4 regions of the Mesobacillus sp. LC4 genome follow, and region 1 is predicted to be linked to each of the others. Evidence: predicted binding sites of a transcription regulator. Region 1 holds the regulator's gene; each other region holds the start of a gene.
The links. Region 1 encodes Rex, which represses fermentation and respiration genes when NADH is low (regulators of the CRP and FNR family bind a similar motif). Its sites were predicted from a motif close to TTGTGAAATATTTCACAA; they were not measured.
Positions count from the first base shown of each region.

Region 2: AB5I83_RS07480 (cytochrome C) is a predicted target of Rex. The motif match lies at 1,741-1,758, and genes of this name have one in related genera.
Region 3: AB5I83_RS20740 (cytochrome ubiquinol oxidase subunit I) is a predicted target of Rex. The motif match lies at 1,622-1,639, and genes of this name have one in related genera.
Region 4: AB5I83_RS18535 (DoxX family membrane protein) is a predicted target of Rex. The motif match lies at 1,476-1,493, and genes of this name have one in related genera.

Region 1 covers NZ_JBGCUB010000014.1:4,880-8,011, reverse strand. Annotated here, with positions in the region: gene AB5I83_RS22580 (CPBP family intramembrane glutamic endopeptidase) at 74-805, shown strand; gene AB5I83_RS22575 (YdiK family protein) at 809-1,009, shown strand; gene AB5I83_RS22570 (redox-sensing transcriptional repressor Rex) at 1,035-1,700, opposite strand; gene moaC (cyclic pyranopterin monophosphate synthase MoaC) at 1,728-2,222, opposite strand; gene AB5I83_RS22560 (ABC-F family ATP-binding cassette domain-containing protein) at 2,401-3,132, shown strand, end outside.
Region 2 covers NZ_JBGCUB010000002.1:165,296-168,427, reverse strand. Annotated here, with positions in the region: gene AB5I83_RS07495 (YojF family protein) at 122-469, shown strand; gene bshB2 (bacillithiol biosynthesis deacetylase BshB2) at 508-1,176, shown strand; gene AB5I83_RS07485 (hypothetical protein) at 1,204-1,539, opposite strand; gene AB5I83_RS07480 (cytochrome C) at 1,823-2,278, shown strand; gene nosZ (Sec-dependent nitrous-oxide reductase) at 2,298-3,132, shown strand, end outside.
Region 3 covers NZ_JBGCUB010000009.1:35,114-38,245, forward strand. Annotated here, with positions in the region: gene AB5I83_RS20735 (cytochrome d ubiquinol oxidase subunit II) at 1-145, opposite strand, end outside; gene AB5I83_RS20740 (cytochrome ubiquinol oxidase subunit I) at 142-1,488, opposite strand; gene AB5I83_RS20745 (phosphatase PAP2 family protein) at 1,770-2,414, opposite strand; gene AB5I83_RS20750 (UDP-glucose dehydrogenase family protein) at 2,624-3,132, opposite strand, start outside.
Region 4 covers NZ_JBGCUB010000006.1:152,539-155,670, reverse strand. Annotated here, with positions in the region: gene AB5I83_RS18545 (DoxX family membrane protein) at 1-441, shown strand, start outside; gene AB5I83_RS18540 (YhcN/YlaJ family sporulation lipoprotein) at 571-1,311, opposite strand; gene AB5I83_RS18535 (DoxX family membrane protein) at 1,568-2,083, shown strand; gene AB5I83_RS18530 (sigma-54-dependent transcriptional regulator) at 2,141-3,132, opposite strand, start outside.

The sequences.
Region 1 (3,132 bases):
ATTTTACAGGTCGGCTTATTATTACGTAAAATTTCAGGACATACATTATCTGCATTGATAAGGAGTTTTTCTATTGAAAAAGGAATACTGGTACATCATTATCGCCTATATCGTCATGCAGCTTTCAAGCCTGATTGGCATCCCGATTGTCGCCTTCACCGGTGCTGCGATGGGAAAGAGCCTGGAGGAAATGGAGACCCTCTCGATTCCATACTGGCTTGTGATCAGCTTTTCACTGACACTAGTCATCGTGCTTTTGCTTTTAAGGAAAGAACGCAGATCTCATGCGGACTTACGTGATGCGTCCTCTCCAGCAAGCTCAGCCGCCTGGGCTTTCGCAGGTGTATTCCTCGCACTGTTCGCGCAATCAATCGCCGCCAATATCGAGAATATGCTTGGCATCGAAATGGGCTCTGAGAATACACAGGAAATCATTAAGCTGATTGAAATGTTCCCGGTTGTCATTTTGGTCAGTTCGATCATCGGCCCTATATTAGAGGAAATCGTCTTCCGTAAGATCATTTTCGGCAGCCTGCATAAGAAAATGAATTTCTTTTTCGCTGGATTGATCAGCTCTGTTATTTTTGCGCTTGCACATATGGAACCAGAGCATGTGATCTTGTACTCTGCAATGGGGTTCACTTTTGCTTTCCTTTATGTAAAAACAAAGCGGATCATCGTGCCAATCATCGCCCATGTTACAATGAATACAATGGTTGTCCTGCTTCAATCCGTATTTAGGGAAGACATTGAGAGAATGATAAAAGAAGCAGAGAAAATTCAAGGTTTTATTGGGGGATTCTAAGTTATGAAACAATCGCCTTTATTTTCAGGCATTGTCTACATCTTGTTAGGCAGCTTATTCACCTATTTCGCCATCCAGAATGTAAACGATTCAGGATGGGGATTCTTCAGCTACTTACTAGTGGCTCTTGCCACGTTCGACTTTGGTTCTGGCATCAGGATGATCCTTTTTCATTTCAAATTGAAGAATATACAGAAAAAGTAGCTCCTTCCTCTGAAGGAGCTACTTTTTATTCTGCCGATTCTGTTGGTTCGGTATCTGTCGGGTAATGCTTTAAGAAATAGATCAATGATTGCAATTCAACTGCCAAATCAATATGATGGATCCTGATCGATGAAGGCACATTCAGCCTCGCCGGCGTGAAGTTCAGGATTCCCTTGATATTTGCCTGCACCAATCGGTCTGTTATCGGCTGTGCGACAGCAGACGGGACTGTCAGAATTGCCACCTGGATGCCTTCCTCTACGACAACTTTGTCGAGATCATCCATATGGTACACTGCTACGTCACCAATCTTCGTGCCCACTTTACCTGGATCTACGTCAAAGGCAATCTCGATTTTCGTATTATTGTTCTTTGAAAAATTGTAGTTCAGAAACGCTGTTCCCAGATTACCGACTCCGATCAAGGCAACCTTCGTCAATTCATCCTGATCCAGTGTCTTTCGGAAAAAGGTCAGCAGGTAATTGACATTGTAGCCGTACCCCTTTTTACCCAAAGCTCCAAAGTAGGAAAAATCCCTGCGGATTGTCGCTGAATCCACTTTTACCGCTTCACTTAATTCCGCTGATGATACTCTTTGCTTACCTGAAGAATGCAAGTTCAATAAGAACCGGTAATACAGCGGCAAACGTTTTGCGGTTGCCTGCGGAATCTTCATAGCATCATTCGTCATTCTCCATCCTCCACCCTGTCCGTATTTCTATCTCAACTTTTCTTCTCTCTTGAAATCGCCGTTCTTACCACCGGTTTTTTCGACCAGATAGGTCTTTCCGATTACCATGCCCTTATCAACGGCCTTGCACATATCATAAACAGTCAGCGCACATGCTGAAGCTGCTGTTAACGCTTCCATTTCCACACCTGTATTCCCTTTTGTTTTTACAGCTGCGGCGATATTTAAAACATAGTCATTTCCATTTTGCTCCCAATCGAATGAAAGGTCAATCCCTGTCAGTGGAATCGGGTGGCACATCGGGATGATTTCAGACGTTTTTTTCGCCGCCATGATGCCTGCTACCTGCGCGACAGCCAGTACATCCCCTTTTTTCATTTTATTTTCAGTGATTCTCACATATATATCTTCATTCACGGTTATGCTTGAATGGGCGACTGCCGTACGGACCGTCTCCGGTTTTTCACTGACATCGACCATCTTTGCTCTGCCCTCTTCGTTAAAATGAGTAAATTCTGCCATATGTAAGCTCCTTTCTATCAAATGATACACTATTTTGTCAAACTTGTGTGTGAACTTTGTTTCAGTGTTCACAATACATAGTGAAATTTCAATACCATATAACCTATAGCAGTTCGCACATATTGCCGTGCCTATATTAATGGGTTACACTATCTCTAAGGCAATAGAGGTGAAAACAATGATTTTATTACAGGTTAATCAGCTATCAAAATATTTTGCTGCTGATCTTATTTTATCGAATATAAAGTTTGAAATACAGACCAACGACCGTGTTGCGCTTGTTGGAAGAAACGGAGCAGGAAAATCAACCCTGCTGAAGATCATTGCCGGGTATGAATCCCATGATGGCGGTGAAATCATCCGTCCTAAAGGGACGATGATTGGCTATCTCGCCCAGAATACCGGGCTGGAATCCGAGAAAAGCATCTGGGATGAAATGCTGGCCGTTTTTGACTATCTGCACAGCATGGAAAAAGAATTGCGCAGATTGGAAGAAAAGATGTCGGATCCTGACATTCTTTCTAACCAGACAGAATACGACAGGGTTTTAAAAGATTATGACCTGCTTCAGGTCCAGTTCAAGGAAAAAGGCGGCTACCAATATGAAGCCGATATTCGTTCCGTCCTTCACGGCCTTAACTTCCATTCTTTTGATTATTCCACAAAAATATCCACTTTAAGCGGAGGACAAAAAACTAGACTCGCATTGGCGAAACTTTTATTGACCCGTCCGGATATTTTGATTCTCGATGAACCGACGAACCATCTTGATATTGATACGCTATCGTGGCTTGAGCAGTATTTGCAGGGCTACAACGGGGCAATCCTGATTGTATCCCACGACCGCTATTTCCTTGATAAGGTCGTCAACCAGGTTTATGAAATTTCCCGCCATCAGCTGACAAAGTTT
Region 2 (3,132 bases), on a different contig from region 1:
TTTTATAAGATAAGTGTAAGCACTTTAGCCAAGGCGCTGAAACTGGACATTTTTCATAGAAGGCCATTCATTCGGCTAATATAAACTGAAAAACATCAAAGCCCTGGAAGGAGGAACAAAGATGGATCCGGTGATTTTATCAGAAGTCCAGGAAGCCCTGGATCGTTTTAAAGACAAGGAAGTCTATGTACACCTAGAAACGACAAATGGTGCGTACGCATCCCATAATAATGAATCATTCTTCTCCTCAGGCGCGTACATCCGCAATGCGAAGCTAATCTATGAACGCGCAAAGATTACTGGGGATGGTCCTTTCCGTACAGGATTGAAGATCCCTTTTGGCTGGGTTTATGCGGAAGGAATCACACACTTCGAAATTGATGATAAAGGAAGGCTGCTGCTTGCCGGCCATGACTTTAACGGAAAGCTGGCTGTCGCCCTTGAAATAAGCGAAACGCCGTTCGAATAAGAGGTTTGAAAGGCCTTACTGGAAGGAGAGATTTTACAATGGAAAAAGAGAGGCAAGTACTTGTTATCTTCCCTCATCCCGATGATGAGGCATTCGGTGTTTCCGGCACAATCGCATCCCATATTAACATGGGAACGCCTGTCACTTACGCCTGTTTGACACTTGGCCAGATGGGACGGAATATGGGGAATCCGCCATTCGCTAACCGGGAAACCCTCCCGGCAATCCGTAAAAAAGAATTGAAGGACGCTGCTCGCGCGATGGGGATCAATGACCTGCGCATGCTTGGATTCCGTGACAAAACAGTTGAGTTCGAAGATGAGAACAAGCTGACTAACCTCATGTCTTCATTGATCACAGAGTTGAATCCTTCACTCGTCATCACCTTCTACCCTGGCTACTCCGTCCACCCGGACCACGAGGCGACAGGTGCAGCCGTCGTGCGTGCTGTGGAAAAAATCCCTGAAGCAGACAGGCCGAAACTGCATTGCGTTGCATTCTCGCGCAATTGTGTAGAAGAGCTCGGGGAACCAGATATCGTGCATAATATCAGCGCTGTCGCCGACATCAAACTTGATGCGATCCGTGCACACCGCTCCCAGACTGAACTGATGCTCGAGGAAATGGCTGACAAACTGAAGGAAAAGGATTCACAAACAATAGCATGGCTCAATAATGAACGCTTCTGGACCTATAAGTTTTCATGATGTACCCCACCTTTTAAAGGTGGTTTTTTATTTGCGCTTGTAGACCCCCTCAATCATCAAGCCTTTTACGAACACCACTTCATTTGCAGATTCACCCTTAATACTCCAAACAGATTCTTTAAATCCAAAAAACCTGCTGTTATCTGTTTTGCCAATCAATTTATCAATCTCAAAATTTCTTTCTCCATTCAGATAAAACTGATTATGAGTGTCATACCCAGTGTGGAATTCTTTATTGTTATAAACCAGGGTGCCACCTTCTTTAGTAGTATACACATTTAAATTTGCATCATAGATGAAAAGGATACTGACCAATAGCAATGGAGCCAGAATCAACAATAATCTTTTCTTCACTTTAAACAAACAATCACTTCCTGCATCACACTGTTTTTTAAAGATATTCATAGACAAATTCAACTAATACCCCATAAAAACCTTTTTTACGTTTCATTTTCTATACCCATCTCTTTGTTTCTTATGCTCCCTTCTTCTGATCATGAATATTGAGCTCTTCAAAATTTAGACACATCCTGTTCAAATACCTTTCACAATTCCCCTCTTGTAATGTGAACTGCATCACACTTTTCACCCCTCATCCCCATGTACGATGTTAATGAAATCATTCAATAAGGGGGTAATGAAGTCCATGCAAAAAGCTTTAATCAGTTTTATCATAAGTGCCCTGATTGGCCTCGGACTCGGTTACGTTGCATTCGCTGTTGTTGGCGGCAGTAATGAAACAGCCACTAATGAAACCGCTTCCGAAAAGCCGGAGGAATCAAAGCCTGCGGATGACATCAAAGAAGAGAAGAAGGATGATCAGTCGTCTGCTGAAACAGTTTCTGCAGACAAAAACATTTTACAATCCAAAGGCTGCCTAAGCTGCCACTCCGTATCTTCCTTGAATTTGACAGGCGGAGCGACTGGACCTGACTTATCAAAGGCATTTGAAAATGTTGAAGGAAAGCACGGCAAACCGATTGATCAGTTCTTAAAAGAGCCTACATCAGCGGTCATGTCAGGAGTTATTGGTGGAAATCCACTAACAGAACAAGAGATTTCTGAAGTAGTCAAACTTTTAGAAGAAGCTTCTAAAAAATAATTAAGGTGGTGCAAGGTTGATGAAAAAATGGTTACCAATTGCCTCGGGACTTGCAACCGGGCTCCTGGCTGCAACAGTTTTCTTCGCTGATTTTTCTCCTGGGAATCCAGGCCAGGCGATCGCGGACAACAGCAAAAACAAGACGAATGCTGAAAAGGTATACGTGCCGTTCGGTGAAAAGGATGAATACTACTTATTTGCATCAGGCGGACACTCAGGACAGATGTTTATTTATGGCGTGCCATCCATGAGGCATATCAGGACAGTACCGGTATTCAGCCCGGATTCGGCAACAGGATATGGCTTTGATAAACACTCCAAAGAAATGATGGGCGGCTATACCTGGGGAGATCTTCACCACCCGGCATTTTCAGAAACAGATGGTGATTATGACGGCAAATACATGTTTGCGACTGATGTCGGCAACAGCCGCGCAGCCGTCATGAACCTTGAAACATTCACTGTGAAGGACATCATTGATGTACCGAATACAAGCGGTCCTCACTGCGCAGCGTTTGTTACAGAAAACACTGAATATATGTTCCTGCCAACCCGTTTCGCAGTGCCAATCGGAAGAGAGTATGCACCGCTTGACGACTATAGCGAAAAGTACCGCGGAGTCATGTCAGCTGTCACTTTCGATGAGAAAAATGAGAAATTGAACATTGCCTACCAGGTCGCCCTTCCGCCTTGGTCCTATGACCTCTCAGATGCAGGGAAAAAGGTATCCAAGGATTGGGCAGTCATGACCACTTATAACACCGAAGAAGCAACAACCAATCTGGAGATCAATGCTTCCCAGGCAGACCGTGACTTTATCGTCCTGTTCAACTGGAAAGAGCTTGAGCAAATGG
Region 3 (3,132 bases), on a different contig from region 1:
GAATGATTCCTGTCAGGATATGCTGCTTTCCTCTGAACAAGCTATACGCATTGAAAAAACCTGCCCCGAAATCGATGGAAGCGACGATGACATATCCAAAAAGAAATATCCAAAGAACCGATATGCCGATTATTTCAAGTGTCATCGAAACTCACCTTCCTTCTCCAGTTCCCTGTCTTCCAGTTCCTGTTCAACAGTGTTTTTCCGGAACATCCTTGTTAAGACAACTGTGCTGCCGATGGCAAGGATTAAGTATAAACCTGCAAACAGCAGCAGCATCAAATCGACTTGTCCGCTAGTCGTTGCCGCATCCTCAACCTTCATGATTCCGCGAAGGATCCAGGGCTGCCTTCCGACTTCAGCAAACCACCAGCCAAGCTCAATCGCCACGATCGACAACGGTCCGCCAAAGACGATCAGCCAGCGATACCATCTGGTCCGGATAAAACTCCATTTCATCCACACACCCACGACATAAGCAAGCGACAGGGCCATCATCCACATCCCGATCGTCACCATTCCATCAAATAAATAATGGATATACAGTGGAGGGATTTCATCTTCAGGGAATTCATTAAGGCCAATGACCTCAGCATTTGGATTGCTGTGTGCCAAAATACTTAGCGCATAAGGAATTTTAAGCGCATATTTTACTTCGCCGTCATCAAGAACACCATATAGCATCAACGGCGCTCCTTCATGAGTCTCGAAGTGCCACTCCGCTGCTGCCAGCTTTTCCGGCTGGTATTCTGCGAGGTATTTACCTGAGAAATCCCCAATGACCGCAGCAGCAATCGAAAAGATCAAGCCGATTTTCATTGTTAGGAATAACGCTTTTTTATGGTAGATATGATTGGATCCTTTTAAAAGCCTGAATGCGCCAATCGAAGCGAGTACAAAAGCCGAAGTCATATAAGCAGTCGCCAGCACATGGGCAACCTTTGTCGGCATCGCAGGATTGAACATCGCCAGAATCGGATTGATATTGACCAGCTGTCCATTCACCAGGTCAAAGCCTTGCGGTGCATTCATGAATGCATTCACAATTGTGATGAACACCGCTGAAAATGAGGCCCCGACCGCAACAGGGATCAATAGCAGCAAGTGTTTCTTCTGATTTTCAAACCGGTCCCAAGTATAAAGATAAATCCCAAGGAATATCGCTTCAAAGAAAAATGCGAAAGTCTCCATGAACAGTGGAAGAGCAATGACATTGCCTGCCAATTCCATAAAATTAGGCCACAACAATGACAGCTGCAAGCCAATTGCCGTTCCTGTCACAACTCCGACCGCTACAGTGATGACAAAACCGCGCGTCCACCTTCTAGCAAGCAGGATATAATGTTCATCCTGTTTCTTGATTCCAAGCCACTGAGCGATCATGATCATGAGCGGTATTCCCACTCCTATAGTGGCATAAATAATATGGAAGGATAATGTAAGCTCCGTCAAGACACGGCTGAAAAAAACTGATTCTTCATTCCCCATTTTTTTAATACCCCTTTTCTATCCAGCAAAAATTCTTCCGATAAAAGACAGACCCATTATGGCAGCCACTATAAAAGCAAGCCACATAAGCATTTTTTCTTGTTTTTTATACATAAAGTCACCTCGAAAAAGTTTGTTCACTAAATCACATTGCTTCGTAAGCCTCTGCCTTAATCTTTTATACAATAAAAATGTGAGAGAAATATGATATGTATTCCAATTAGGTGTCTTTCATTCCATTCCCATTATCGGGCCTGTTAAAACGGTAAAACAGTATATTGTCAGTACCCCCTTTTCGGTATCTCCAGCCTTTCTATGTATCTTTGGAAAAACCAGATCACTGCTGCGACCCACAGACCGCTGGCAAGAAAGCCGCCGATGATATCACTAGGGTAATGTACACCTAAATAAATCCTGCTTATTCCAATCGCAAAAATCATCAAACTGCTGAAAAGGATGACGACGATTCTCCCCGGTCGAGTGGGGACATGGCGCCAGAGCAGGAAAGCAAGGATACTGTAAAAAGAAAAAGCATTCATTGCATGGCCGCTCGGAAAACTGTATCCGCCTATTTCAATCAGCCGGTGAAAATCTGGTCTGGCACGCAGAAAATACAATTTCAGCAATCTGTTCAGAATCGGTGTTATATACACAACAGCCAGGAATATGAGGATTTCGCCTCTGAGCCTTAAAACAAAAAAAAGGAATAAGAAAATCGGAATGGTCAAGATGATGATCAATCTTGTCGAACCTATATAGGTAAAGAACTTCATCGCTGCAGTCAGCACCCCTGCTTCAAGTCCCTGCACCATATCAATGACAGTCTTGTCGAAATTAACCAAATGATCAGCCTGTACAAGATAAGACATCATAATAAAACATAATAATGAACCAAAAAAGGCGATCAAGAGCAGATTAAGCCTCACAAATTTCCCCTCCGCTTACGTTTCAAATCACCCTTACTATTCCCTGTTCTTCCATTTTAAAAAACACTTTCAAGATTACCTTATTAGCAAGTTAGTAACATTCATAAACCAAAAAGAAGGAATGAATTCAATCATTCCCTCTCAAGAAAAGTGCGAGCATCTTAGTCAGCCTCGACAAGCGCTGGAGCTGGACAACTCTCGATATAAAGTCATATTTTCTTATCTTTTATAATAACCTCCGGCCTGCCGACAGGATAATATTCAATTGGACACCCTATCTTAAGGACGACTTGCTCCAAACAGTTCCTGCCATCAAAGATGATTCGCTGCTTCATGACATCCAATAGGACAGCAACATCAAGCTGTTTGAACTCATCCCATTCTGTCACTATAAACAAAGCATCAGCACCTGTCGCAGCTTCAACTGCAGAGTCAACGTAAGTGATGATGTCACCGATGACCTTCCTTGCATTGCCTGTTGCAACCGGATCATATGCTGTAACCTTTGCACCAGCAGCAGTGATGGCGCGGGCGATCCTGATCGACGGCGCTTCCCTCATATCATCCGTATTCGGTTTGAAGGAGAGGCCGAGCATGGCGATTTTCTTTCCTTTTAATGTACCGAATCGTTTCAAAGCCTTATCAACAAGCAACTTTTGCTGATGGTCATTGATGGCGATTGTCTCTTCTAATAATGAAAAAGGAACTCCTAGCTCCT
Region 4 (3,132 bases), on a different contig from region 1:
TATAACTGGATGACTGCTGGGTGGGGTAAATTGACTGGAGGATTCGACGCATCTGGATACTTGAAAAACGCGGTAGCGAATCCTGTTAAAGGTCCAGATGGAAGCATGGTGTACGGCTGGTACGTGAACTTCCTTGAAAGCTTTGCACTACCGAACGTCGACTTGTTCAACACAATCGTTCCGCTAGGTGAATTCTTAGTTGGTCTTGGTTTGCTCCTTGGAACTCTGACAACTGCTGCGATGTTCTTCGGTCTGGTGATGAACTTCAGCTTCTTCCTGGCTGGAACCGTATCTCACAACCCAACAGACATCTTCTTCGGCTTCATCATTCTGTTCGCAGGCTATAACGCTGGTAAATACGGTTTAGATCGCTGGGTTGTACCTTACATCCGCAAAACAGTATTCAGACGCGGAGAAGAAGTGAAACGAAACGCTGTATAACTTGATTTAAATCCCCCTTTTATATAATTTGGCTGCCGGAAACCCGGCAGCCTTTTTTATACATAGTTCCTCCAGAACTGACTGAGTAATTACAAAAAGCATAGGAATCCAATCCTATGCTTTCAAGTGTCACCTTCCGAAGAAGCCGTCCATGGCCTCACGGAAGTCTTCGAACATGCCGTCCCTGTTTCTGTCGGTGCGGATGTCGTCGGCGAATGTACCCATTCTGTCGTATGCGTTACGGTCGACCGAAACGTATACATTGTCGATTCTGTTATTTGCCTGGCGTACTCTTTGTTCGATTTGCTGTTCCAGCTGCCCATTTTTGCCGTTCATAGTGTTACCAGCTGCGTTTCCATTCATGTCTGTATTGCCAATTCCATTCATGTTGCCCATGCCGTTATTATTATCATTGTCAAAAACATTGTTGCGATTTGTGTTGCCAGCATTTTGACGATCTCCATTTCCGGCATCACCTTTGCCGTCAATGATTCCATCATTTCCATCACGGCTGTCATCCTGGTCTACTCGTCCATTCTCGGCAAAAGTCCTGCCGTTTCCATCCAGAGCATCATTGATTTCTGCATTACCGTCGTTCTCCAAATTATTGTCCGCTAGGCGAACAGCGACATATGCGTTGTTTTCCGAGATAATGACGCGTGCGTCGTCTACTTCTGGCATCTGTTCAACCTGACGCTCTGCACGATCTGCCAGCTGAAGCTTGTTGTTTTCTGTAGCTGGTCCGCGTCTGACCTGCGAGATTTCGACCTGCTGATCACGGTTATTGTCAGCTGCGTTGTTATTGGCACCGCATCCGGCCAAGCCCATTGTGAAAACAGCACAGCCTGCGATAATGATCGATTTTTTCATTCTGATCACTCCTAGTTGGTATTGTCGTCTTTATGATGGCTAGAATCTGGAGGGATATGCAGGGGAGAAGGCAATTTTTTTAAAAGATGCGGAATGAAGACTTTATAAAAAAAGATTCTGTTTAAAGGGCGTGGTCACGATTCGTTCAAAACATTTCAACAGAAATGTGAAATCATTCACAAATAACCCTATTTTCGAGATTAATTTGATATCTTATAAGTGTACTAATACTAATTAACTTATTGGAGTGAGGAACATGTTAGCAAAATGGCTAAGAGAAAACAATGTTGCTGCTGGTATATTGACTGTCATTAGGGTATGGCTAGGATACAACTGGATGACAGCTGGTTGGGGTAAATTGACTGGGGAAGGCTTCGACGCATCTGGATACTTGAAGAACGCAGTGGCGAATCCTGTTAAAGGCCCAGATGGAAGCATGGTGTACGGCTGGTACGTGAACTTCCTTGAAAGCTTTGCAATCCCGAACGTCGATCTGTTCAATACAATCGTGCCGTTAGGAGAATTCTTAGTAGGTCTTGGTCTGATTCTTGGTACATTGACAACTGCTGCGATGTTCTTCGGTCTGGTGATGAACTTCAGTTTCTTCCTTGCCGGAACAGTATCTCATAACCCAACAGACATCTTCTTCGGATTCATCATCCTTGCCGCTGGATTCAACGCAGGTAAATACGGTTTAGACCGCTGGGTTGTTCCATTCATCCGCAAAACAGTTTTCAAGCGGGAAGAAGACATAACACGCAACGCTGCTTAACTAGATTTAACTCCCCCTTTAAAATATATTAGCTGCCGGGAATTCCCGGCAGCTTTTTTATAGGTCATTGTTATTTCTGAGAATTTTGTATTTCCTTATCTTGTACAGAAGACCTTGCCTTGTGATGCCGAGTGCTTCGGCAGCACGTGCCTGGTTTCCATTTTCGCTTGTCAAAGCGGTTTCGATCACTTCTTTTTCAACCTTTTCCAGATGTTCTGGTAAAGAAAAATCGTCAGTCAGTTCGATAGGAGCATCAGATATTTCAGCCTCTTTTGCAGAAAAATGATTCTGGATCTCCTCAGGAAAATCCTCGAGAATCAATTGTCCTGACCGGGAGAGGACGGTTGCCCTGGATAAGGCATTTTGCAATTCACGGATATTGCCTGGCCATGGATAGGAAGTGAGTTTTGTTAAAAGATTTTTTGAAATTGAATAGCTGCCGCTATGTTCTTCTTCAAACTGTTCCAGAAATTGTTCGACGAGCAAGGGAATGTCTTCTATGCGCTCCCGTAATGGAGGCAATTTGATGCCAATGATATTCAATCGGTAGTACAAGTCTTCACGAAACTCACCATTCTGGACCATCTCCCATAAATTACGGTTGGTGGCCGCGATGATCCGAACGTCTGAAAAAACCTCCCTGGAAGTGCCGAGCGGTGTAAAGGTCTTGTCCTGGGTGAATTGCAGGAGCTTTGCCTGCACATCCAGTGAGATCTCACCGATTTCATCCAGAAATAGAGTGCCTTTGTCGGCAGCAGCGCACTTGCCTTCCTGGGACCGGACAGCGCCGGTAAAAGCACCTTTCTCGTAGCCGAATAATTCGCTTTCCAACAGGTTCGAGGGGATGGCGGCGCAATTGACTTTAATGAATGGACCTAACCTCCGGGTGCTCTCGAGATGCACAGCGTGTGCCCCGCGAGATTTCCCGGTCCCGCTTTCTCCTTCTAGCAGTATGGTGATGTCCTGCTTGGCGACTCTTTCGATTAACGAGTAGACCTCCTGCATTTTTGGGCTTTTGCCGATCATTCCATGAAGGTCATATTTTTGCT